2 regions of the Paraburkholderia sp. J10-1 genome follow, and region 2 is predicted to be linked to the other one. Evidence: predicted binding sites of a transcription regulator. Region 2 holds the regulator's gene; the other holds the start of a gene.
What was found. The regulator LexA, encoded in region 2, represses DNA repair genes until DNA is damaged. The targets are predictions, from matches to a motif close to ACTGTATNNNNATACAGT.
Positions count from the first base shown of each region.

Region 1: the regulator LexA is predicted to act here: its motif matches at 6,395-6,412, upstream of U5A65_RS17910 (VRR-NUC domain-containing protein).

Region 1 is NZ_CAJMYW010000005.1:101,352-112,618, forward strand. Features, by position in the region: gene U5A65_RS17900 (ATP-dependent Clp protease ATP-binding subunit) at 1-2,299, shown strand, start outside; gene U5A65_RS17905 (ATP-dependent DNA helicase) at 2,372-4,663, opposite strand; gene U5A65_RS17910 (VRR-NUC domain-containing protein) at 4,660-6,387, opposite strand; gene U5A65_RS17915 (hypothetical protein) at 6,508-7,086, shown strand; gene U5A65_RS17920 (DUF3443 domain-containing protein) at 7,199-8,512, opposite strand; gene U5A65_RS17925 (DUF2844 domain-containing protein) at 8,509-8,982, opposite strand; gene bamC (outer membrane protein assembly factor BamC) at 9,371-10,612, shown strand; gene U5A65_RS17935 (L-lactate permease) at 10,714-11,267, opposite strand, start outside.
Region 2 is NZ_CAJMYW010000012.1:160,060-171,326, forward strand. Features, by position in the region: gene U5A65_RS30180 (ABC transporter permease) at 1-738, opposite strand, end outside; gene nodI (nodulation factor ABC transporter ATP-binding protein NodI) at 781-1,695, opposite strand; gene U5A65_RS30190 (universal stress protein) at 2,029-2,499, shown strand; gene U5A65_RS30195 (DUF2939 domain-containing protein) at 2,581-3,288, opposite strand; gene U5A65_RS30200 (hypothetical protein) at 3,406-3,783, opposite strand; gene lexA (transcriptional repressor LexA) at 3,838-4,488, opposite strand; gene U5A65_RS30210 (sulfate ABC transporter substrate-binding protein) at 4,791-5,840, shown strand; gene cysT (sulfate ABC transporter permease subunit CysT) at 5,983-6,882, shown strand; gene cysW (sulfate ABC transporter permease subunit CysW) at 6,879-7,859, shown strand; gene U5A65_RS30225 (sulfate ABC transporter ATP-binding protein) at 7,862-8,917, shown strand; gene U5A65_RS30230 (CysB family HTH-type transcriptional regulator) at 9,020-9,946, shown strand; gene U5A65_RS30235 (asparaginase) at 9,997-11,025, shown strand; gene U5A65_RS30240 (RidA family protein) at 11,209-11,267, shown strand, end outside.

The DNA of each region.
Region 1 (11,267 bases), on a different contig from region 2:
TCTCGGCCACTCGTACGTCGGCCCCGAGCATCTGTTGATCGGTCTCGCTGCGGTACCCGACAGCATTGCGGGCACGCTGCTCAAGAAATACGGCGTCACGCCCGAGGCGCTGCGCCAGAAGGTCGTGAAGGTCGTGGGCAAGGGCGCGGAAGATGGCCGCGTGGATGCGCCCACGGGCACGCCCACGCTCGACAAGTTCGGCCGCGACCTTACGGCCATGGCGCGGCAGGGCAAGCTCGATCCGGTGCTGGGGCGCGCGCTGGAAATCGAGAACACCATCGAGGTGCTCGCGCGGCGCAAGAAGAACAACCCGGTGTTGATCGGTGAGCCGGGCGTCGGCAAGACCGCCATTGTCGAAGGGCTCGCGCAGCGTATCGTCAACGGCGACGTGCCCGAGGTGCTGCGCGGCAAGCGGCTCGTGGAGGTGAACATCAACTCGATGGTCGCGGGCGCGAAATACCGTGGCGAGTTCGAGGAACGCGCAAAGCAACTGATCGACGAAGTGACTGCCAAGCACGACGAGCTGATTCTCTTCATCGACGAATTGCACACGATCGTGGGCGCGGGGCAGGGAGGCGGCGAAGGCGGGCTTGATATTGCCAACGTGTTGAAGCCTGCGCTCGCGCGCGGCGAGTTGAGCCTCATTGGCGCGACGACGCTCAACGAGTACCAGAAGTACATCGAGAAAGACGCGGCGCTCGAACGGCGCTTTCAACCCGTGCTCGTGCCCGAGCCCACGGTCGAGCAAACCATTGTGATCCTGCGCGGCCTGCGCGACAAACTCGAAGCGCACCACCAGGTCACGTTCGCCGACGACGCCTTCGTGGCCGCGGCCGAACTGTCGGATCGCTACATCACGTCGCGCTTTTTGCCCGACAAGGCGATCGATCTGATCGATCAGGCAGCGGCGCGCGTGCGCATCGGCGCGACCTCGCGCCCCGCCGACATGCAGGAGCTCGAAGCGGAGATCGCACAGCTCAAGCGCGAGCAGGATTACGCGGCTTCGCGCAAGCGCTTCGACGAAGCGAAGGGGTTCGAAGAGCGCATCAACGAAAAACAGGCGAAGCTCGACGAACTGACCGAAGCGTGGCAGCGCAAGACGGGTTCGGAAACGCTTGAAGTCACGGTGGCCTCGATTGCCGAGGTCGTCTCGCGGCTCACCGGCATACCGGTTGCGGACCTCACTCAGGAAGAGCGCCAGAAGCTGCTCAAGATGGAAGCCACGCTGCGCGAGCGCGTGGTAGGCCAGGAAGACGCCGTAGTCGCGGTGAGCGACGCCGTGCGTCTTTCGCGCGCGGGCCTCGGTCAGTCGAACCGGCCGATTGCGACCTTCCTGTTCCTCGGGCCGACTGGCGTGGGCAAGACCGAGCTTGCGAAGGCGCTTGCGGAAACCGTGTTCGGCGACGAGCAGGCCATCATCCGCATCGACATGAGCGAGTACATGGAGCGCCATGCGGTGGCGCGGCTCATCGGCGCGCCGCCGGGCTACGTGGGCTACGACGAGGGCGGCCAGCTCACCGAGCGCGTGAGGCGGCGCCCGTACAGCGTGATTCTGCTCGACGAGATCGAGAAGGCGCACGCCGATGTCTACAACGTGCTGCTGCAGGTGTTCGACGACGGGCGCCTGACGGATGGCAAAGGCCGCGTGGTCGACTTCAGCAACACGATTCTGATCGCCACGAGCAACCTGGGCGCGTCGATCATCATGGACAACCTCGAGCGCCCCGAGAAGTCGCGCCTCGACGACAAGACGATCCGCGCGGAACTCATGAAGGTGCTCAAGGGCCATTTCCGGCCCGAGTTCCTCAATCGCATCGACGAAATCATCGTGTTTCATGCGCTCTCGCGGGAGAACATCCGCGCGATCGTGCATATCCAGCTCGAACGCGTTACACGCACGGCGGCTGCACAGGGCATCACGTTGATTATGGGGCAGACGCTCATTGATCACCTCGTTGAGGCGGGCTATCAGCCGGAGTTCGGCGCGCGCGAGCTCAAGCGGCAGATTCGCCAGGAAGTGGAAACGCGCCTTGCCAAGGAGATACTCGGCGACGCGCTGCAGACGGGGGATACCGTCGAGATCGGTTACGACAAGACGAACGACGAAGTGACGATCAGCAAGGTCGCCGTGCCGCCCGACGTGAAGGAGAGCAAGCCCGCGAAGAAGACGAAGAAAGCGGAGTCACCGCCGGTTGATGAAGTCGCGAGCGAGATCGCTGCTGACGACATGGAAGGCGATCCGCCACCGCCGCCTCCGAAGAAGAGCGGGAAGGGAGGAGGAAAGGCGAAGCCTGCCTGATCGTATGAAAAACGGCTGGCGCACCGAAAGGTGTGCCAGCTTTCTTCATGCGGATACGATAAGGAATCCAGATCAACTGGAAGCGATGCGCCACCACGCCGGCAGCAGCGCACGCACCCCGGGCTGCGCAAAGCGGTCGTCCAGCAGATGCACGACACCGCGATCGTGTTCGGTACGGATCACGCGGCCCGCGGCTTGCACGACCTTGCGCAAGCCCGGAATCAGGTACGTGTAATCGAAGCCATCGCCGTAAAGCGTATCCATGCATGCGCGCATTGCCTCGTTCAGGGCGTTCACCTGAGGCATGCCGAGCGTGGCGATGAATGTGCCGATGAGGCGCGTGCCAGGCAGATCGATGCCTTCGCCGAACGCGCCGCCGAGCACCGCGAAGCCAATGCCGCAGCCGCCTTCCACGAAGCGCGCGACGAAGGCCTGCTGGCCCGCTTCGTCCATCGTGCGCGACTGAAGCCACACGTCCACTTGCGGATGGCGCGCCATGAACACATCGGCGGCTTGCTGCAGATAGTCGTAGCTGCTGAAAAAGCATAGATAGTTGCCGGGGCGCTCGGCGTATTGCGCCGATACGCGCGCGACCAGCGCTTCGAGCGAACGCTCGCGGTCCTTGAAACGCGTCGAGATATGGCGGGCGATGTGGACGTCGAGCTGCTCGGCGCGAAACGGCGTGTCGATGTCGATGCTCACCGTGTTGGCGGGCAGGCCGAGCATGTCGCTGTAGTAGTGCGTGGGCGAGAGCGTCGCCGAAAAGAGCGTCATGCTGTGCGCCGTGGCGATCCGTGGGCGCAACGCATCCGCGGGCACGATATTGCGGATCGCGATCGTCGAGCGCGGGCGGCGCGCGCTCTGCTGCGCAAGCGGCGTGATGTCGAAGAGCGAATGCGTATCGAAGCGTTCGGCAATGCGCGTGAAGTGCAGGGCATCGAAATAGAAGCGTTCGAGCTCGGGGTCGCGCACGAGCGCGGGCTCGGCGAGCTGATCGCCAATCGCGCCGATTACTTCGCCGAGCGCGGCGACGAGGCCTTCGGGCAAGGTGTCGCTTGCGCGCCAGGCGTCGGGCTGTACCGCGTTTTGCGCATTCCAAAGCTTCTGTAGCCGTGCGAGCGCGCGCTTGAGCGGTGCGCTCGCGGCTCGGCGCACGGTGTCGATGCGCGTTTGCACGAGTTCCGCCGAGTACATCGCGCGGGCGCGCTCGGGCAGGTTGTGCGCTTCGTCCACGAGCACGCTCGCGCGCCACTGGTTGTGCGCGGCGAGCATGAACAGCATGGCGCTCGCGTCGAACCAGTAGTTGTAGTCGCCGACGATCACGTCGCTCCAGCGCGCCAGTTCCTGGCCAAGGTAGTAAGGGCAGACGGCGTGCTCGCCCGCCACCGCGCGCAGTGCTGCGCGATCGAGCCGCACGCGTTCGAGCGCCGCCGCGCGCGCGGCCGGCAGGCGGTCGTAAAAGCCGCGCGCGAGCGGGCAGGATTCGCCATGACATGCCGCTTCGGGATGCTCGCAAGCCTTCTCGCGCGCAACGAGTTCGAGCACTCGCAAGGGGAGGGTCGTTCGCTGCGTATTGTCGGTGGCTTCCTCTGGTGCGGTGGTCAGCGTGGCGAGCGCATCGAGCGCCAACTGGCGGCCTGAGCTTTTCGCGCTCAGAAACACGACTTTGTCGATGGCCGCGCGCGGACAAGCCTTCAACTGCGGAAAGAGCGTGCCGATGGTTTTGCCGATGCCGGTAGGCGCCTGCGCGAGCAAACATCGCCCCTGCGTGGCGGCGCGCCAGACGGCTTCGGCGAGATCGCGCTGGCCGGCGCGAAATTGCGGGTGCGGTAGGCACAGCGCGGCCAGCGCGGCGTCGCGCGCGGTGCGGTGCGCGTATTCCTGCTCGGCCCAAGCGACGAAGCGGCGGCATTGCGTTTCGAACGCGGCGCGCAGTTCCGACGCGCTCGCCTGCTCGACCAGCGCCGTCTCGCGGCCCGAACCGATGTCGTAGTACACCAAAGCGAGTTCGAGCGCCTCGAGGCCGAGCGTGTCGCAGAGGAGCGCACCGTAGACGCGCAACTGCGCCCAGTGAAGCGCACGCTGATTTTCGCGCATCGCTTCGAGGTCGCCGCGATAGGTCTTGAATTCTTCGAGCCTGCGGCGCGCGGGATCGTAGCCGTCGGCGCGGCCGCGCACGGTGAGCGATTCGAACGTGCCGGAGAGCGCGATCTCGGTTTCGTAGCCGGGCGCACGCCTCGCGGCGATGGCCGCGTGGCCGGCGCGACCGTCGCTTGCATCGGGCGAGGGCGTGAAACGCAAGTCAAGGTCGCCGCGCTTCGCGGTGAACTCGCACAGCGTGCGCACGGCGACGGTGTAGCTCATGGCGCGCGCAACGCCGATGCAGCGTTTTCGTCGGTCTCGTCAGCCAGATCGGGCCAGCGCACCTGCAACACGGAAACCGGCATGTCGTGCTGCGCACAATAGGCAAGCCAGCGACGCTGGTTGTCCTGCAGGCGGTCGCCGGGGCCTTTCACCTCGATCAGTTCATAGCGCCGTTCGTGCGGCCAGAAGCGCACGAGATCGGGCAGGCCCGAACGGTTGACAACGGGTTCGCGCAGCAGCCGCTCGAACCACAAGCGCAGATGCGCGGCGGGAAAGCAATCGAGCGCCAGTGCGAGCAGTTCGTCGCTCAGTGCGGGCCACGCGACGAAGGGCGACTGGATGCCGGCCTTTTGTGCATAGCGCCGCTGGATCGAGTCGCGGTAGGTGTGCGTTTCGAGTTCGGCGAGACATGCTTCGAAGTGCGAAGCACGGCGTGCGACGAAATCAGCGGCGTGCAGATCGGCGGGCCCGCGCTGGAACGGATGGAAGAATGCGCCGGGCAGCGGCGCGAACAGCGCGGGCCAGCAGAGCAGGCCGAAGAGGGCGTTGATCAGCGTGTTCTCGACGTAAAACACCGGCGCCTGCGGCGTAGCGAGCGAGAGACGTGCGGCTTCCTCCACGCGGAGTTCCCCGGGCGCCGCCGGCAGCGTGAGTTCAAGCTGCACGAAGCCCGGCTCGGTGCTCGGTTTCGACTTCGCTCGCGTGCGCGCGAGACGCCCGAGTGTGCGCGCGGCGCGCTGCGCTTCCTCTTCGTTTGCAGGCGCATCGGCAATGGTCTGCGCGAGCGCGAGCGCTTCCTCGCGGCGGCTTAGCTGTTCGAGCACGCGCACGCGGCGGTAGCGCGATTCAGGATGGCCGCAGTTCAGATAAGCGCGCCACGCGAGTTCGGGTTCGCCCGCGCGCTCGGCCGCGAGCCCTGTGGCGTGACGCAGCTTGTCGTGGCGAGCGCGCAGCCACGCGTTGGCATGCGTGCGCGGGGCCAGCGCGTCGAGCGCATCGAGTGTCGTGCCGATAGCGATGGCGGCGTCGAAGTCCTGGGTGGTGCTGTCGAGGCCGTCGCGGCAATCGCGCAGCGCGAGATACGTGTCGATGTCTTCACGTCGCTGGAACGCGCGCGAGTCGCGATCGAAGGGCACGCTTTCGTAGCGATAGACGCCGAGGTCGGCAAGCACGAACTCCGACCAGTCCTGATGCAGGTTGCCGAAGAACATGAGGCGCAGGCGCTCGCAGAGCGGGGCGCTCGCGAACAGCAGCACGGTGTCGGGCGAGGACGGAAACCACCCATGCCAGTCGCGCGGGTCGGGCGCGGCGGCGTAGTGCGCCTCGAGCGCTTCGAGCGAGGCCGCGCGCGTGGCGCGCGGTTCCAGCGCGACGCCAAGGTGCGCGGCGAGCGCCTGCAGTTCGGCTTTCGTCACGAGCGCGGCGAGCGAGTCGAGATCGAGCAGGGGCGCCGCGTCGAGCCAACCCGCCGCAACGAGCGGGGCCGCTGCGTCGCGCGGGCAGCCGATTTCGCCGTACGCGAGACGGCTTGCGCGGAAATGGGGCCCCTTGCGCATCAGCATGCGCACGAAGAGCGCACGCGACGCCTGGGGCATGCGGGCGAAATCATCGGCGAAGCGGCGCTCGGCGGCGTCGAACAGGTCGGCGCAGCGTGCCTCGAGCCACGCTAGCGCGCGCTCGAAGTTCGCGAGGTAGTAAAACGGATCGGGAGAGTCGGGAAGCACGCGCGGCACTGTACGGATATACAGCGGCGATGATAGCAGGGTCGCGCGCGGGGGCGAGCGCCGTAAGGGATTCCCCGCCCCGTACGCTACAATTGCCGCAGCCTGAAAAACGGATGAGCAATGAACAAACGTAACGCCTGCTTCGTCGGCCTCGCGGCCGCCGTCACCCTGCTCGCGGGATGCGCGGCGCAGTACCGCAACACCAGCACCTGCGAAGAGGAGATGCGTAACCGCCTTGCCGATACGACGCTCGGCGACCTGAAGGTCACGCATAGCGCGACGACGTATCGTGGCGCGCGCGTGGTGATCGAAGGGCGGCTCGAGAACGGCGCGGCGTCGGCCGCTGTGGCTGCGTCGGCGCCATCTGCGTCGGCGGCTTCGGCTGCATCGGCAACCGTATCGGCGACCGGGCAGACCGCCATGGCGGCGCCGACGATCACGGCACCGTCGGTGCAGGCCGGAGCGCTGCCCGGCACGATTTCGGTTCCGACGGCTCCCGTCGCTCAGGACGGCGTCGCGGGGGGCAAGCCGACCACGCCGGTTGCGGCGCTGGCTGCGAAACTCGGCATCAAGAAGGCCGCGGTGACACCGGCGGCAGCGGAGTGCACCTTCAACGAATCGGGCCTCGCGACGTTCCGCTGGCTCGCGCCGGCGCGGCTCGCAAAGACCACGCCCGACCCGAACGCCGCGAACGACTAAGGCGAATTCACGCGGTTTGCCGTGCCGTTTCGCCGTTCGCGCAATCTGCGCGCATGAAGGCCTCGCTAGAGGCCTTCGTCGTTTGTGACGGCCGTCGCCGCCGCCGGCGCGCTCAGAACGCGAAGAACGGACCATTGCCGGCAGGCGTGACCTGCGAGGCGATCGCCGTGAACACGCGCCGTCCGAAGAAGAACGGCAGCCCCCAGCCGAACGCGCTCGCGTTGTAGCCGGCCAGATTGCCGAATGCCCAGTTGCCGGTGGCGAAGAGTGTGGTCGAACTCGCCACGGAGAAGGTCACCGAAGCGCCCACGCCGTCGATGCCGGCTATCGTCGCGCCGAAGCTTGCGGGCGAGCTCGGGCAATACCAGAAGCCGCAGCGCGTCATCGTCGCGCTGTTGAAGTAGAGCGCGTTCGAGCCGGTGTCGAGATAGCTCAGCGAGTACACGGTGCCGTCCGATGTCGTCGTCTTCACGTAGCCGGTGCCCGAGTTCGCGCGCAGCACGCTTGCGCTGCCGAGCGCATTGTTCGCCTGCGAGCCTATGCCGAAGATCATCGACCCGCTTACTTCGGAGGCGCCGCTGTCCGCCACGGCAGGCAGGTCGATGACCACGCCGTTGTTGTCGGTGGCAAAGGCCGCCACCGGGTTGCTGACCTGCTGTGCGAGCGGTTGCGCGCTCGCCGTGCAGCCGCTCGCCGGGCACGCGTAGTACCACGGCGTGGCTGCCGCCCTCACGCAGGTCGCGCCGCAGTCGGCGCTGAACGGTCCCACGCCGAGGATGCCGTTCGAGCGCAGCGTGGTGGCGCTGTTCATCGCGAGACCGCTGCCGGCGCAGCCGGCCGGTGCGGAGGCGGGCACGGCCGGGTCGGCGATCAGCTGGATCGGCAGGGCGGCGGCCACTTCGCCCGCGAGTTTCACGTCGGCGCTGCGCACCGTCCCCCACGTGTAGCCCGTACCGAACACGGCGCATTCTCCCGCGATGTCGGCGCCCGTGCCGGCTGGCACGGCGGGCAACGCGAAGCCCGCTGGCAGCGCGGTAGCCAGCAGGCGCAGGCCCTGCGAGCCGGTATCGACCTGCACGTTGGCGACGCTCGCGCAGTTCGTGGTGCCCGGCACGCAAACCGTGACGCTCGCCATCAGCATGTTGCGCGTCGAGGTGGCTGTCGGGCCGACTGTGACGGCCACGACGTTGGGCGTGGTCGATTGCGGCACCGTGCCGCTCGTGCTGGTGGTCGACGGCGTGCTCGCGGGGCTTGCCGCACTTGCCGACGACGGGGCGCTAGCGGGTGCGCTGGCGCCTGTGCTCGCGGCGGCGGTGCCACTGCTCCCGCCGCCGCCACAAGCCGTCAGCAAGGTGCACAGCACGATGATGGCGACGTTCTGCCCGATGCCGGGCGCGCGCGATCGGCGCTGGGTGCGGGCCTTCATTGCAAGTCCCCAACGCTTACGCCCACGGGCAGCGCGGCGGGCAGCCACATGCGCCCCACGTAAGCGCGCATGTGGCCGGCCGTCTCCACCACGACCTGCGCGCCGTCCACGCGCGCGGCATGCAGGCCGTCGCGGCCGGCGGCGTGAAGCGCCGCGGCGGCGCTGCGCCAGTCCGCTGCGTAACGGCCCAGCAGCGTCTCCACGTTGGGCTGAGCCGGCCCCTGCCACGTGTACGCGAAAACCGTGCCGGTGGCGTTCCCCACATATTCGTTGATGGTCGTGCCGCCGTCGTCGACATCGCTGACGACGCGCGCCGCGCCGCCGCCGACAACGCGCTGCGTGGCGCCGGCCGGCACCGCTGCGGTGTCGCCGAGCGCGGCGCGAGCGGGTGTGGCGGCGAAGCTCGTGCAACTGAGCGCGCAGGCGAGGGCCGCGGCGCGGCCCGCCTGGGTGAGGCTGCAAGTTTTCATGACGCTCTCCGGTCCTGCTTTTTATGACGCTCTTTTTTGAGATTTCGCTGTGAAATTAGCACCGGGGTCGTTCTCGCAAGCGTCTCAGACCGGAAGGGCGGCGCAGCGCAAAAGGGCGTCTTGACGTGGCTTCGAGTTAGGGCATTGATCTAAAAGGGATTTGCTGGCGATTTAGCAGGTTCGTAGTACCGAATCGAATGTGGATGATTGTTACGGATAGGCGGGTTTTAGGTGTCACGGGTACGGTCGCGCGAGCTTCGCCGCGGCTGAAGCTGGACCCGGATTCAGTGCGACTCCGTGGTTTTTGCACATCGGGCCGCCGGACCGGTAAAATGTTTGGTTGATCCACGGAAACTGGCCGTGGCGTAGCCGAAGGGATTACCCGAACATGAGTGATTTTCATCAACGTCTTGCCGCACGCGCGCTTGCGCTTCTGATGGCGGGCGGGCTGGTCGCCGGCTGCAGCTCGCCGACGCCAGGCAAGATCGATTACCGTAGTGACGCCAAGGCGAAGCAGTCCTCGCTCGCTGTGCCGCCGAACATGCTCGACGAAGCGTCTGACCAGCGCTCGCTCGCGCCGCAGGGCGGCGAAACCTCGCTGTCTTCGCTCAAGGAGACCCAGGCCGCGGCGCCGCAGTCCGACCAGAGCCAGGTGGTCCCGCAAGTGCCGGGCATGCATATCCAGCGTGACGGCACGGAAAGCTGGCTTGTCATCGACAGCCGCACGCCCGACCAGGTCTGGGCGCAGGTGCGCCGCTTCTGGCAGGAACAGGGCTTCCTGCTCGTCGTCGACCAGCGCGACAAGGGCGTGATGGAAACGGACTGGAACGAAACCCATCCGAAGATCAGCGACGGTTTGATCCGCAACACGCTGTCGTGGGCCACGGGCAACTCGTACGTGACGGCCGAGCGCAACAAGTACCGCACGCGCCTCGAAACGTCGCCTACGGGCGGCACCTACGTGTTCATCAGCCAGAAGGGGCTGAGCGAACAGCTTTCGGGCACCAATAACGACTCCAGCAAGTGGGTGCCGAAGCCCAATGACCCGGCGCTCGAAGCCGAGTACCTCAAGCGCCTCATGATGACGCTCGCGAATGCGAAGCCGGGCGTGCCCGACGCGCAGGTCGCAGCCGAAGCCGACGCCAAGGCCAACAGCAAGGGCAGCGACGCGAAGTCGAAGGCTCCGGATGCCGCCGCGGCCGCCGTGGCCGCGCAAAACGTCGCCGCCGTCGGTCAGCAATCGGGCAGCGGCTCGAAATCGGGCGCACAGGGTACGTCGGGTCAGTACACGTCGACCGAACTCACGCTCGGCGAGCCGTACGACCGCGCCTGGGTGCGCGTGGGCATTGCGCTCGATCGCGCCAACTTCACGGTGGACGACCGCGATCGCACGAAGGGCATCTACTACGTGCGCTACGTCGATCCGAAGGATCTGAGCTCGGACGAACAGGGCTTCTGGAACCAGATCTTCCACGGCCGCAAGGAAAAGATCGCCAAGCAGTACAAGCTCAACGTGCGCGCCGTGACGGACAACCAGACGCGCATTGCGATCGTTGACGACAGCGGCCAGATCGACTCGTCGCGCCCGGCGCAGGAGATCATGAGCCTCGTGGTCGACGAACTGCATTAAGCCTTGCGCTCAAGCCAGCAACCGCTGGCTTGTGTGGCAAAAGAAAAACCCGCCTGCGCTTCGCCGCGCAGGCGGGTTTTTTCATGCAGGCGCGCTTCGGCTCAGTGCGGAATCATCCAGGTGAACACGTTCTGCTGCAGCCACACGAGGATGCCGAGCAGCACCGTCAACAGGATCGAGTGCTTGAAGGTCTTCGCGAACACATGGCCTTCCTGGCCCTTGAGGTCCGTGGTGGCGACGCCGGTTGAGATGTTTTGCGGCGAGATCATCTTGCCCATCACGCCGCCCGACGAATTCGTCGCCGCCATCAGGATGGGATTGAGGTTGAGCTGTTTCGCGGCCACCACCTGCAGGTTGCCGAACAGCGCATTGCCCGACGTGTCGCTGCCCGAGAGGAACACCGCGACCCAGCCGAGAAAGGCTGAAACCAGCGGGAAGAACGCGCCGACCGAAGCCACGCCGAGACCGAGCGTATAGGTGAGCCCCGAATAGTTCATGAGGAACGCGAGCCCGACGATGGTCGCGACCGTGAGGATGGCGATGCGCGTCTGCCCCCAGGTATCGACGATCGCGCTGCCGAAATCGGCGGGCTTCAGGCGCACGACGAACGCGGTGATGATGGCCGCAACGAGGATCGCCGTGCCGGTGGCGAGCG
Region 2 (11,267 bases):
AGGCCGGTCGAGCATGGCGGGGCGGATCAACGCGACGGCGTGCGCGAGCGGCAGCATCAGCGTGATGTGCTGCGCGGCCGCGGGCAACTGTGCGATCGGGAAGAACACGCCCGAGAGCAGCAGCATGGGCGTGAGCACGAGCGTTTGATAGAACATGAAGAAGTCGTAGGACGGCGCGAGCGCGGTGACGATCATCGCGCAGCTCGCGAACGCGAGGCCCGCAAGCGCGATCACGGGCAGCGCGAGCAGCATGGAAGGAAAACTCGCGTAGCCGAGCAAACCGGCCACCACCATGATCGCCGCGCCCGAGAGCATCGACTTGCTCGCGGCCCACATGACTTCGCCTAGCACGACGTCGCCAAGCGTGAGCGGCGTGTGCATGATCGCCTCCCACGTGCGCTGCACGTGCATGCGCGAGAAGCCCGAGTACATTGACTCGAAGCTCGCCGACATCATGACCGAGGACGACACCGTCCCCGCCGCGAGAAACGCGATGTACGAGACGCCGTCGACGTGCCCCACCATCAGCCCAAGCCCGAAGCCGAGACCGAAGAGATAGATCATCGGGTCGGCGAGATTGCCGAACATCGACGCAAGGGCGAGCTTGCGCCAGACCAGATAATTGCGCCGCCACACGGCGATCCAGTGCGTGGCGTTCGAAGGCAGCGCGGCGCGCGGCTCGCGCATGGGCGCCTGGGTGGGGCGCGAGGGCGTCGGGTTGTTGGTGCGTGTCTGCATGGTGTCCTTGGCGATTCGTATGCCGCCGTCAATCCTGCCGCATTAATCCTGCATCTCGCGGCCTGTGAGCCGCAGGAACACGTCTTCGAGATTCGCGGGCCGGTGCAGGTAGCGTAGATCCGAGCGGTGGCGCAGCTTCGCATGCACGGGCGCGGGGTCGTCGACATAGCAGAATAGCGTCTCGCCGCTGATCTCCGTGCGCTTCGCATCGGCTGCAAGCTCGTCGCGCAGCGAGACCGGGTCCGGGCCGTACACCTCGATCACATCGCAGCCGATCTCCGATTCGATCAGCGCCTTGGGCGCACCCTCGGCGATCTTGCGGCCTTCCTCGATCACGCAGACGCGATTGCAAAGTCGTTCGGCCTCCTCCATGAAATGCGTGGTGAGGAGAATCGTCTTGCCGCGCGCGAGCAGCGAGCGCAGCCGCTCCCAGATCAGATGCCGCGCCTGCGGGTCGAGGCCTGTCGTGGGCTCGTCCATCACGAGCACGTCGGGGTCGTTCACGAGCGCGCGCGCCAGTGTGAGACGGCGGCGCATGCCGCCCGAGAGCTCACCTACGCGCGCATCGGCTTTGCTTTCGAGGCGCGCGAATTCGAGCAGCGGCGCGACGAGGTCACGCGTTTCACGCGCGGACAAGCCGAAGTAACGGCCGAACACGAGCAGGTTCTCGCGCACGGTGAAGTCGGGGTCGAGATTGTCGAACTGCGGCACGACGCCCACGCGCTGGCGGGCGTGACGCGCGCGAGCGGGCACCGGCTCGCCACACAGGCTGATGCGACCCGCATCGGGCGAAACGATGCCGAGCAGCATGCGCAGCGTCGTGGTTTTCCCAGCACCATTGGGGCCGAGCAGCCCGAAGCATTCACCGGGGAGGACGTTGAACGACAGGCCGTTGACGACCGTCCTGTCTCCGTAATGTTTGATGACCTGCTCGAATTCGATGGCGGGTGCGGACATGGACCAGTTGAACGTGAGTCGAACGGGTGTCGCGCGAGGCGCACGCAAGAGCGAACGCAAAAGCAAACGAACAATCGCGCGAAACAAGGCGGCCCATTTTAGTGCATTGCTGCGTGGCGGGTTGGGCGGCGCTTCCAGGCCGTTCGACGTGGCACGAGGCGAATGCATGTCGCGGCAAGCATCAGGCCATGCACAAGAGGTGTGCGTTGCCTAAGACGCATCTGGCGGTTTTCGATGCCCACCTGGCGTTTTCCAGCCCTTGCGTGTGGAATTGCGGCGCACCATCATGAGAATCGCACAGCCTGCAAATCACGCGGGCGGGGAGAATCGATCATGGCGAGCTACAAAAAAATTCTGCTCTGTTACGACGGCTCGCGCGAAGGCCGCAAGGCACTGCGTTGCGGCGCCGACCTTGCGCTCGATCTGCAGGCGGAAACGCATCTGCTCTCGGTTGTCGACATGCGCTCGACGATCGCGCAGAGCGCGGGCCTGCTGACCGATGTGGCCTGCGGCCGCTTCGAGGAAACGGCGCGCGAAATCCTTCAGGAAGGCGTGGACTGGCTAACCGAGCGTGGCGTGCGCGCCCAGGGGCACTTCGCGTTCGGGCATCCGATCGACGAAATCGCAAATCTGGCCAACGAACTGAATGCCGACCTCGTGGTGGTGGGTCACCGCTGCCGCACGGGGCTTTCGCGCTGGTGGATGGGCGCGGGCAATACGCCGCTGCTCGACCGCGTGTCGTGCAGCATTCTCGTGGCGTGTTCGTCGGCGGCTGAGGAAAAACAGCAGCAAGCCGCCGCTTAGTTGATCGAGCGGGATCAAGCAGGACCAAGCGGGCCGGTTCGCACGGAACCGGCCTGTTTCCGTTTTCGCTCCCAATCTGTCTCAGTTCGAGACGTTTCCTTCGTCTAGCTCGACCGCTGCGAGCTTCCACGAGAAGAGCCCGTGACGCTGCAGGATGGCGGCATAGTGCTCGCCCGTATTGCCGCGCTCCCACGTGAGCGCGAATTCATTGAGGCCGCGATAGCCGGCCGTGGTGACCGGCCGAGCCTCGGGCGCGGGATTGCCCGACGCCGCTGGGGCCGGTGACGGCGCCGATTGTGCCGATTGCGCCGATTGCGCCGATTGCGCCGATTGTGCCGATTGCGCGGATTCTGCCGATTGCTCGCTGGACTCCGTCGGCGGCGGCGCGTGCGGCCGGTCGCCAGGCTTGCCTGTCGGCGGCATGCCGCTCAGCAGGGCGGCCACGCCTTCTGGCGTTGCGTAGGCATCCACGAGCGGACTGATCAGTGCCGCACCAATCACGGCGCCGAGGATCAGCAGCGGATTGCTGCTGTGTTGCCCTTCGATGCGCCGATGCAGCATCTCGCCAACCTGCTGTTTGAGGCTCAGGCGCAGCGCAGGGTAATCGACGTACTCGTTGAGCGTGGCGGCGTCGCGAGCGTCGGCGGCGGCTTTCATGTGTTTCACCGCGATATAGGGCGACGCATACGCGTAGCCAAGCGCGCCAACAATCATGGCGAGCGCAACGGTGATCGCTACGGGCTTCTTCCAGCCTTGGGTTTTACGAGGGGTTGAGGGAGATTCCGTCATCGGCATAGGACAAATCGTTCAAACAGGGTGTTGACCGCAAACTTGATTGAACGATCCCGACCGTAACCTCTTCTCACATTTGAGCCGCGTATTGGCGAATTCGCGCTCGATTCGACCTTACTTCGCCAGCGCTGCAGGCAGGTCGCTGTGCTGCTCCGCGATGCAGCGGTCGATCGCACGGCAGACCGCGTCAACCGTGCCGACGAGAATGAGCCGCGACTGACCTTGATAGACCCGCACCGGCGCGCGGCGCATGGGCTGCTCGGTGTTGAGCGTGCTGTTGAGCGACACGCGCGCAAACGCCGGCTGGGCCGAGGGCAGCGCCGGCAGGTCGGCCGTGCTGGCGGCCACCATCTCTGGCGAGTCTTCGAAGAGCGAGCCGCTCAGTGCGGCGGCCGAGTCGCGCACCTCGCGCACCGCGCAAGAGGCGATTCCACGGAGGTGGCGAAGACGGCCGAATTGACGGAAGGGCAGCAAGCGGGCAAGGCGTTCCATGACTCTCTCCAGGTAGTGCGTAAACTCAGCGCACAACGCGCGCAGACGGATTGCTTAGAATTCGGTGGGGCGGATCAGGCCAACCGCGATGCCTTCCAGCGCGAATTCCGCGCTGCCAGCCTCGACAAAAATATTGTCGTAATCGGGGTTCTCGGCGATCAGTTCGAGCCCGTTCGAACGGCGCTTCAGCCGCTTCACGGTGACGTCGTCGCCAAGGCGCGCCACGATGATTTGCCCGTCTTTCGCTTCGGCCTTCTTCTGCACGGCGAGCAGGTCGCCGTCGAGAATGCCGGCGTCGCGCATGGAAAGGCCGCGCACTTTCAGCAGATAGTCAGGGCGGCTCGAGAACAGTGCCGGGTCGCACATGTAGTTCTGCGAGATGTGCTCCTGCGCGAGGATCGGGCTACCCGCTGCGACGCGGCCAACGAGCGGCAGTGAGAGCTGCATGATGCTCGGGTGCGGGAGCGTGAACTGGTGCGGCAGGTCGTCGGGCCCCGGCATGAGGCGGATGCCGCGCGAGGCGCCCGCAGCCAGTTCGATCACGCCCTTGCGCGCCAGCGCGCGCAGATGCTCCTCCGCGGAGTTGGCCGAGCTGAAGCCGAGTTCCGCCGCGATCTCGGCGCGCGTGGGCGGGAAGCCCGTGCGTTCGATCGCCCGGCGAACCAGATCGAAAACCTGCTGCTGTCGTGCGGTGAGTTTGGTCATGGCGCCACTGTATGTTTGAACAGGTAACTGTATTTTTATACAGTACTCGCCACTTTTCAAGTGTTACTTGAAGTTCGTCAACTGAGCGTTGCTATCAGGCCGTTTTCCCGCGTTTGTGCGGACGAAATCGCGCTCTAGCAGCGACTTCCTCTGTCCTTACCACTTTTGCGTATTAAAAAATGAGAAAACATCATTTTTAATAATGTAAGCGGATCGCTAGACTGGCCTCCATCGTTAGCTGCAATTCGCAGATGCGCACGGATGAGCGCGAACGAGCACACACGAAAACGGAGAACAGATAGATGGGCACGACACATACGGGGCGCGCAGGCTGGCTGAAATCACTGGCGGCAAAACTGGTTATCGGCGTTGCGCCGCTCGTCGCAGTTGCGGCGATGGCGCCCGTGGCCGCTCATGCGGACACGTCGCTGCTCAACGTCTCCTACGATCCGACGCGCGAGCTGTATCAGGACATTAACGAGGCCTTCATCAAGCAGTGGAAGGCGAAGACGGGCGAAACGCTCACCATCAAGCAGTCGCACGGCGGCTCGGGTGCGCAGGCGCGCTCGGTGCTCGACGGCCTGCAGGCCGACGTCGTGACGCTGGCGCTCGCATGGGACATCGACGCGCTCGCCAACAAGGGCATCGTTGCGAAGGACTGGCAAAAGCGCTTGCCCGACAACGCCTCGCCGTACACGTCGACGATCGTGTTTCTCGTGCGCAAGGGCAACCCCAAGCACATCAAGGACTGGGACGATCTGACGAAGCCGGGCGTGTCGATCGTCACGCCGAATCCGAAGACCTCGGGCGGCGCGCGCTGGAACTATCTCGCGGCGTGGGCCTATGCGCTGCACCAGCCGGGCGGCAACGAGCAGAAGGCCAAGGACTTCGTCTCGAAGCTCTATAAGAATGCAGGCGTGCTCGACTCGGGCGCGCGAGGCGCAACGACGAGCTTCGTGCAGCGCGGTATCGGCGATGTGCTGATCGCATGGGAGAACGAAGCATTCCTTTCGCTCAAGGAATTCGGCCCGGACAAGTTCGAGATCGTGGTCCCTTCGGTGAGCATTCTGGCTGAGCCGCCGGTTGCGGTGGTGGACAAGGTCGTCGAAAAGAAGGGCACGCGCAAGGAGGCCGAGGCCTACCTGCAGTTCCTCTATAGCGAAGAGGGCCAGGAGATTGCCGCGAAGAACTTCTACCGTCCGCGTTCGGACAAGGTCCCGGCGGCGCTCACGGCGAAGTTTCCGAAGCTGAAGCTTTACACGGTCGACGACACGTTCGGCGGCTGGACCAACGCGCAGAAGACGCATTTCGCAGATGGCGGCGTGTTCGATTCGATCTACCAGCCGCAGTAAGTCACGCAACATCGCTGCACCGCAGTACCGGTTGGCAGTCGATCACGACGCAACCGCATAACAAAGAAGCGCGCCCACGGGCGCGCTTTTCGGCGCCGCCGGCGAACCCGGCAAGCGCGCAACCCATGTCTGGACGATGAGCATGACAACGTTTCGATTGCGCAAGCCCAGTGCGCTGCCGGGCTTCGGCGTGACGCTCGGCATCACGGTGGCTTACCTGAGCCTCGTGGTGCTCATTCCGCTTGCCGCCACCTTCCTCAAGACGGCGACGCTCGACTGGAGCCAGTTCGTGCGCGCCGTGTGGTCGCCGCGCGTGATCGCGTCGTACCGGCTCACGTTCACGGCCGCGCTCGGCGGGGCGCTCATCAACGCGGTGTTCGGGTTCCTGCTCGCGTGGGTGCTCGTGCGCTATCCGTTCCCGTTCAAACGCGTGATCGATGCGCTCGTCGATCTGCCGTTCGCGCTGCCGACGTCCGTCGCGGGCATCTCGCTCGCCGCCGTGTACGCTGGCAATGGGTGGATCGGCCAGTTCCTGGAACCGCTCGGTCTGAAGATCGCGTTCACGCCGCTTGGCGTGCTCGTCGCGCTGACCTTCATCGGCTTGCCGTTCGTCGTGCGCACGGTGCAGCCGGTGCTCGAGGACTTCGAGCGCGAGCAGGAGGAGGCCGCAGCGTGCCTTGGCGCCTCGCGCTGGCTCACGTTCCGCCGCGTCGTGCTGCCCGCGGTGCTGCCGGCGCTGCTCACCGGCTTCGCGCTCGCGTTCGCGCGCGCGCTGGGCGAGTATGGCTCGGTCATCTTCATCGCCGGCAACGTGCCGATGAAGTCGGAGATCACGTCGCTTCTCATCATCACGAAGCTCGAACAATACGACTACGCCGGCGCGACCGCGCTTGCCGTGATGATGCTCTGCGTTTCGTTCGTCATGCTGCTTCTCATCAACTCGCTGCAGTGGTATTTGCAACGCCGTACGAGCCGGGGCGTTTCGGCCGGCAGCGCGCCGAATGCCGTGGTGGGCGCAACCGTCGCGGGAGGTGCGCAATGAGCACGCTGCCGCAACAACGCAGCACGCGCCGGCCGGATCCGGTCACCGAAGCGCCGTGGGTGCGCTGGCTCCTGACCGGCATCGCGCTCGCGTTTCTCGCGCTCTTTCTCGTGGTGCCGCTCGTTGCCGTGTTCTGGCAGGCGCTTTCGAAGGGCATTGGCTTCTACTTCACGTCGCTCGTCGACCCCGACGCACTCTCCGCGATCAAGCTCACGCTGATCACCGCGGCGATCGCGGTGCCGCTGAATCTGGCCTTCGGTCTCGCGGCTTCGTGGGCGATCGCGAAGTTCGAGTTTCGCGGCAAGGCGCTGCTCACCACGCTGATCGACCTGCCGTTTTCGGTCTCGCCCGTGATCTCGGGTCTCATCTATGTGCTGCTGTTCGGCGCGCAGGGGTGGCTTGGGCCGTGGCTCGAAGACCGTAACGTGCAGATCATCTTCGCGGTGCCGGGCATCGTGCTGGCCACGATCTTCGTGACATTCCCGTTCGTTGCGCGCGAGCTGATTCCGCTGATGCAGGCGCAAGGCAACGATGAAGAAGAGGCCGCGCACGTGCTGGGCGCCTCGGGCTGGCAGATGTTCCGCCGCGTGACGCTGCCCAATATCCGCTGGGGCTTGCTGTACGGCGTGATTCTTTGCAATGCGCGCGCGATGGGCGAGTTCGGTGCGGTTTCGGTGGTGTCGGGCCATATTCGCGGCCAGACCGATACGATGCCGCTGCACGTCGAGATCCTTTACAACGAGTACAACTTCGCGGCGGCGTTTGCCGTGGCATCGCTGCTCGCGTTGCTCGCACTCGTCACGCTGGGCCTGAAGCTGCTCGCGGAGCGCCGTCTTTCGGCGCAACTGCGCAGCGCCGATGACATTCCCGCCTACGCCGGCCCGCAAGCGGTGGCCGTGCAACACGCTTCACAACACGCGACAGATCACGCAACGGCGCGCGCCGTGCGCCAACCGATTCAAGTAGGGGAGCAGTAACCATGGGCATCACCGTCAGCAATCTGCACAAGCGCTTCGGCGACTTCACCGCCCTCGACAACGTCTCGCTCGACTTTCCGCCGGGCGAACTGGTTGCGCTGCTCGGACCTTCCGGTTGTGGCAAGACCACGCTGCTGCGCGTGATCGCGGGCCTTGAATACGCCGACGCGGGCCAGGTCGTGCTGCAAGGCCAGGACGTGGGCGAGGTGGGCGCGCGCGAGCGCCAGGTGGGCTTCGTGTTCCAGCATTACGCGCTGTTCCGCCATATGACGGTGTTCGAGAACGTGGCGTTCGGCCTGCGCGTGAAGCCGCGCGGCGAGCGGCCCTCGGAGGCTGTGATCCGCGAAAAGGTGCATGAGCTGCTCAAGCTCGTGCAGCTCGACTGGCTTGCCCAGCGTTACCCGTCCGAACTGTCGGGCGGCCAGCGTCAGCGCATCGCGCTCGCGCGCGCGCTCGCCGTGGAGCCGAAGGTGCTGCTGCTCGACGAGCCGTTCGGCGCGCTCGACGCCAAGGTGCGCAAGGAATTGCGCTCATGGCTGCGCCGCCTGCACGACGACCTGCACATCTCTACGATCTTCGTCACGCACGACCAGGAAGAGGCGCTCGAAGTGGCCGATCGCATCGTGGTGATGAATCATGGGCATGTGGAGCAGGTGGGCAGCCCGCAGGACGTCTATGATCATCCACAGACGGCTTTCGTCTACGAGTTTCTCGGCGCCGCGAACCGGCTGCGCGGCAGTGTGGATGCACGCGGCTTCGTGGCCGAAGGCGCGGCGCAGCCGATCTCGGTGCACGCGAGCTTCGAAGGCCCGGCGCTCGCCTATGTGCGTCCGCACGACCTCGTGCTGCACCGCGAAGCGAGCGAGCATCGCGACGGCATCGTCGTCGACGTGCGCCGGGTGGTGACGCTGGGCGGCTCGGTGCGCGTGGAGCTGGAAAGCCGCACCGGCGGCGCGCTCGAAGCCGAGCTCGACCGCGAGTCGTGGCGCGCGCTCGGGCTGACGGTGGGCCAGGGCGTGACGGCGGTGCCGCGCGGGCTGCGCGTTTTCCCGGCTTAGATTCCCGGCTTAGACTCGCGGCTTAAATCGCGGCGCAATGCGCGTTACAGTGCTCACATCGACAAAAACGAACAATCGGTCAGCAGTCCCGGAGAGAAGACCATGAATTTTCAGCAGTTGCGTTTCGTGCGCGAAGCCGTGCGGCAGAACATGAACCTGACCGAAGTGGCTAACGTGCTGTACACGTCGCAGTCGGGCGTCTCCAAGCAGATCAAGGATCTCGAAGACGAGCTCGGCGTGGACATCTTCATTCGTCGCGGCAAGCGCTTGACGGGCCTCACGGAGCCGGGCAAGGCGGTGCATCAACTGATCGAGCGCATGCTGCTCGACGCCGAGAACCTGCGCCGCGTGGCGCGCCAGTTCGCCGACCAGGACAGCGGTCACCTCGTGGTCGCGACGACGCACACGCAGGCGCGTTACGCGCTGCCGAAGGTCGTGCACCAGTTCCGCGAAGTGTTTCCGAAAGTCCACCTCGCGCTGCGCCAGGGCAATCCGCAGCAGATCGCGCAGATGATCATCAACGGCGAGGCCGACATCGGCATCTCGACCGAAGCGCTCGACCGCTTCCCCGATATCGTCACGTTCCCGTGCTACTCGTGGCATCACGTGGTGGTCGTGCCGAAGACGCATCCGCTCGTGGGCCGCGAAAACCTCACGCTCGAAGACGTGGCCGAATATCCGATCATCACCTACGACCAGGACTTCACGGGCCGCTCGCATATCGACCAGGCGTTCGCGAAGGCGGGCGTGGTGCCCGACGTGGTGCTGACCGCCATCGACGCGGACGTGATCAAGACCTATGTCGAACTCGGCATGGGTGTGGGCATCGTCGCGGCAATGGCCTACGACCCGAAGCGCGACAGCGAACTCGTCGCGCTCGACACGGAGCATCTGTTCGAAGCGAGCACGACGCGAGTGGGCCTGCGCAAGGGCGCGTTCCTGCGCCAGTATGCGTACCGGCTCATCGAAATGTTCGCGCCGCAACTCACCGAGCAGCAGATCGCGAGCCAGTTGCGCGAGGCAACCTGAAAGGCGGGCTGATTTTCCCGACGGGCGGCGGATCGCTTAAAATCGCCGCCATGAATACTTCCACTTCCTCTTCCGCGGCGGCGCCCAAGGCGCTCCCGCGCATCGCTGTGCTCGCCACGGGCGGCACGATCGCGGGCTCCGCTGCGGACGCAGCGAACACCGCGGGTTACCAGGCCGGCGTGATTGGTGTCGCGCAGCTTCTGGCGGCTGTGCCAGGCCTCGACGTCATCGCGCAGATCCACGCCGAGCAGATCGCGAGCATCGACAGCAAGGACATGTCGCTCGCGCTGTGGTCCACGCTCGCGCAGCGCGTGAACGAACTGCTGGCCAGCGACGAGATCGACGGCGTCGTGATCACGCACGGCACGGACACGCTCGAAGAAACCGCGTATCTGCTGCATCTCACGGTGAAGAGTGCGAAGCCGTGCATCTTGACCGCGGCCATGCGGCCCGCCACGGCGCTTTCCGCCGACGGTCCGCTCAATCTGCTCAACGCCGTCACGCTCGCGGCGAGCGAGGCGGCGGCGGGGCAGGGTGTGCTGGTGGCGTTCAACAACCGCATTCATTGCGCACGCGACGTCGCGAAGGTCAGCACCTACGCGGTGGATGCGTTCCAGTCGCCGGAAATCGGTGCGCTGGGCTGGGTGCAGGATGGGCGCGTGGAATTCCAGCGCCGCGCGCTGCGCCCGCATACGGTCGATGCGCCGTTCACGGCAGCGGTTCAATGGCCGATGGTCGAGATCGTGACGAGCTACGCGGGTGTGTCGCGTGCAGCGGTCGAAGCGCTCGTGGCCGCCGGTGTGGATGGGCTCGTCGTGGCCGGCACCGGCAATGGCTCGATTCACGGCGGGTTGCAGCAGTCGCTGGCCGAAGCGGCCGCGAAGGGTGTGGCCGTCGTGCGCGCCTCGCGCGTCGGCTCGGGCCACGTGATGCACAACGGCGCGGCGAAGGACGACGCGCTCGGCTTCGTTTCTTCGGGCACGCTTAGCCCGTACAAGGCGCGTGTACTGTTGCTGCTCGCACTCGCTGCTGGCATGACCGACACGGCGGGGCTGCAGGACGCGTTCGACACGTACTGAGCCAGACAGTGCAAAACGAAAAACAGGCCTTGCGGATTCGTCCGCAAGGCCTGTTGCGTTTCTGGCCGTGCTTGCGTGTGATCGCGCTTGCTGCAGCGCAGGCGGGCATGTGTCCCGAAGGCATCGCCTGAAGGAATACCCCTGCGCTGTATGATCGCAGTCTGAGACAAGGGGGAAAGCAACGTGACGACCAGAGACGAAAGGCTACAACAGTTAGCGATTGAGCTGGGTTTTGACCTGAA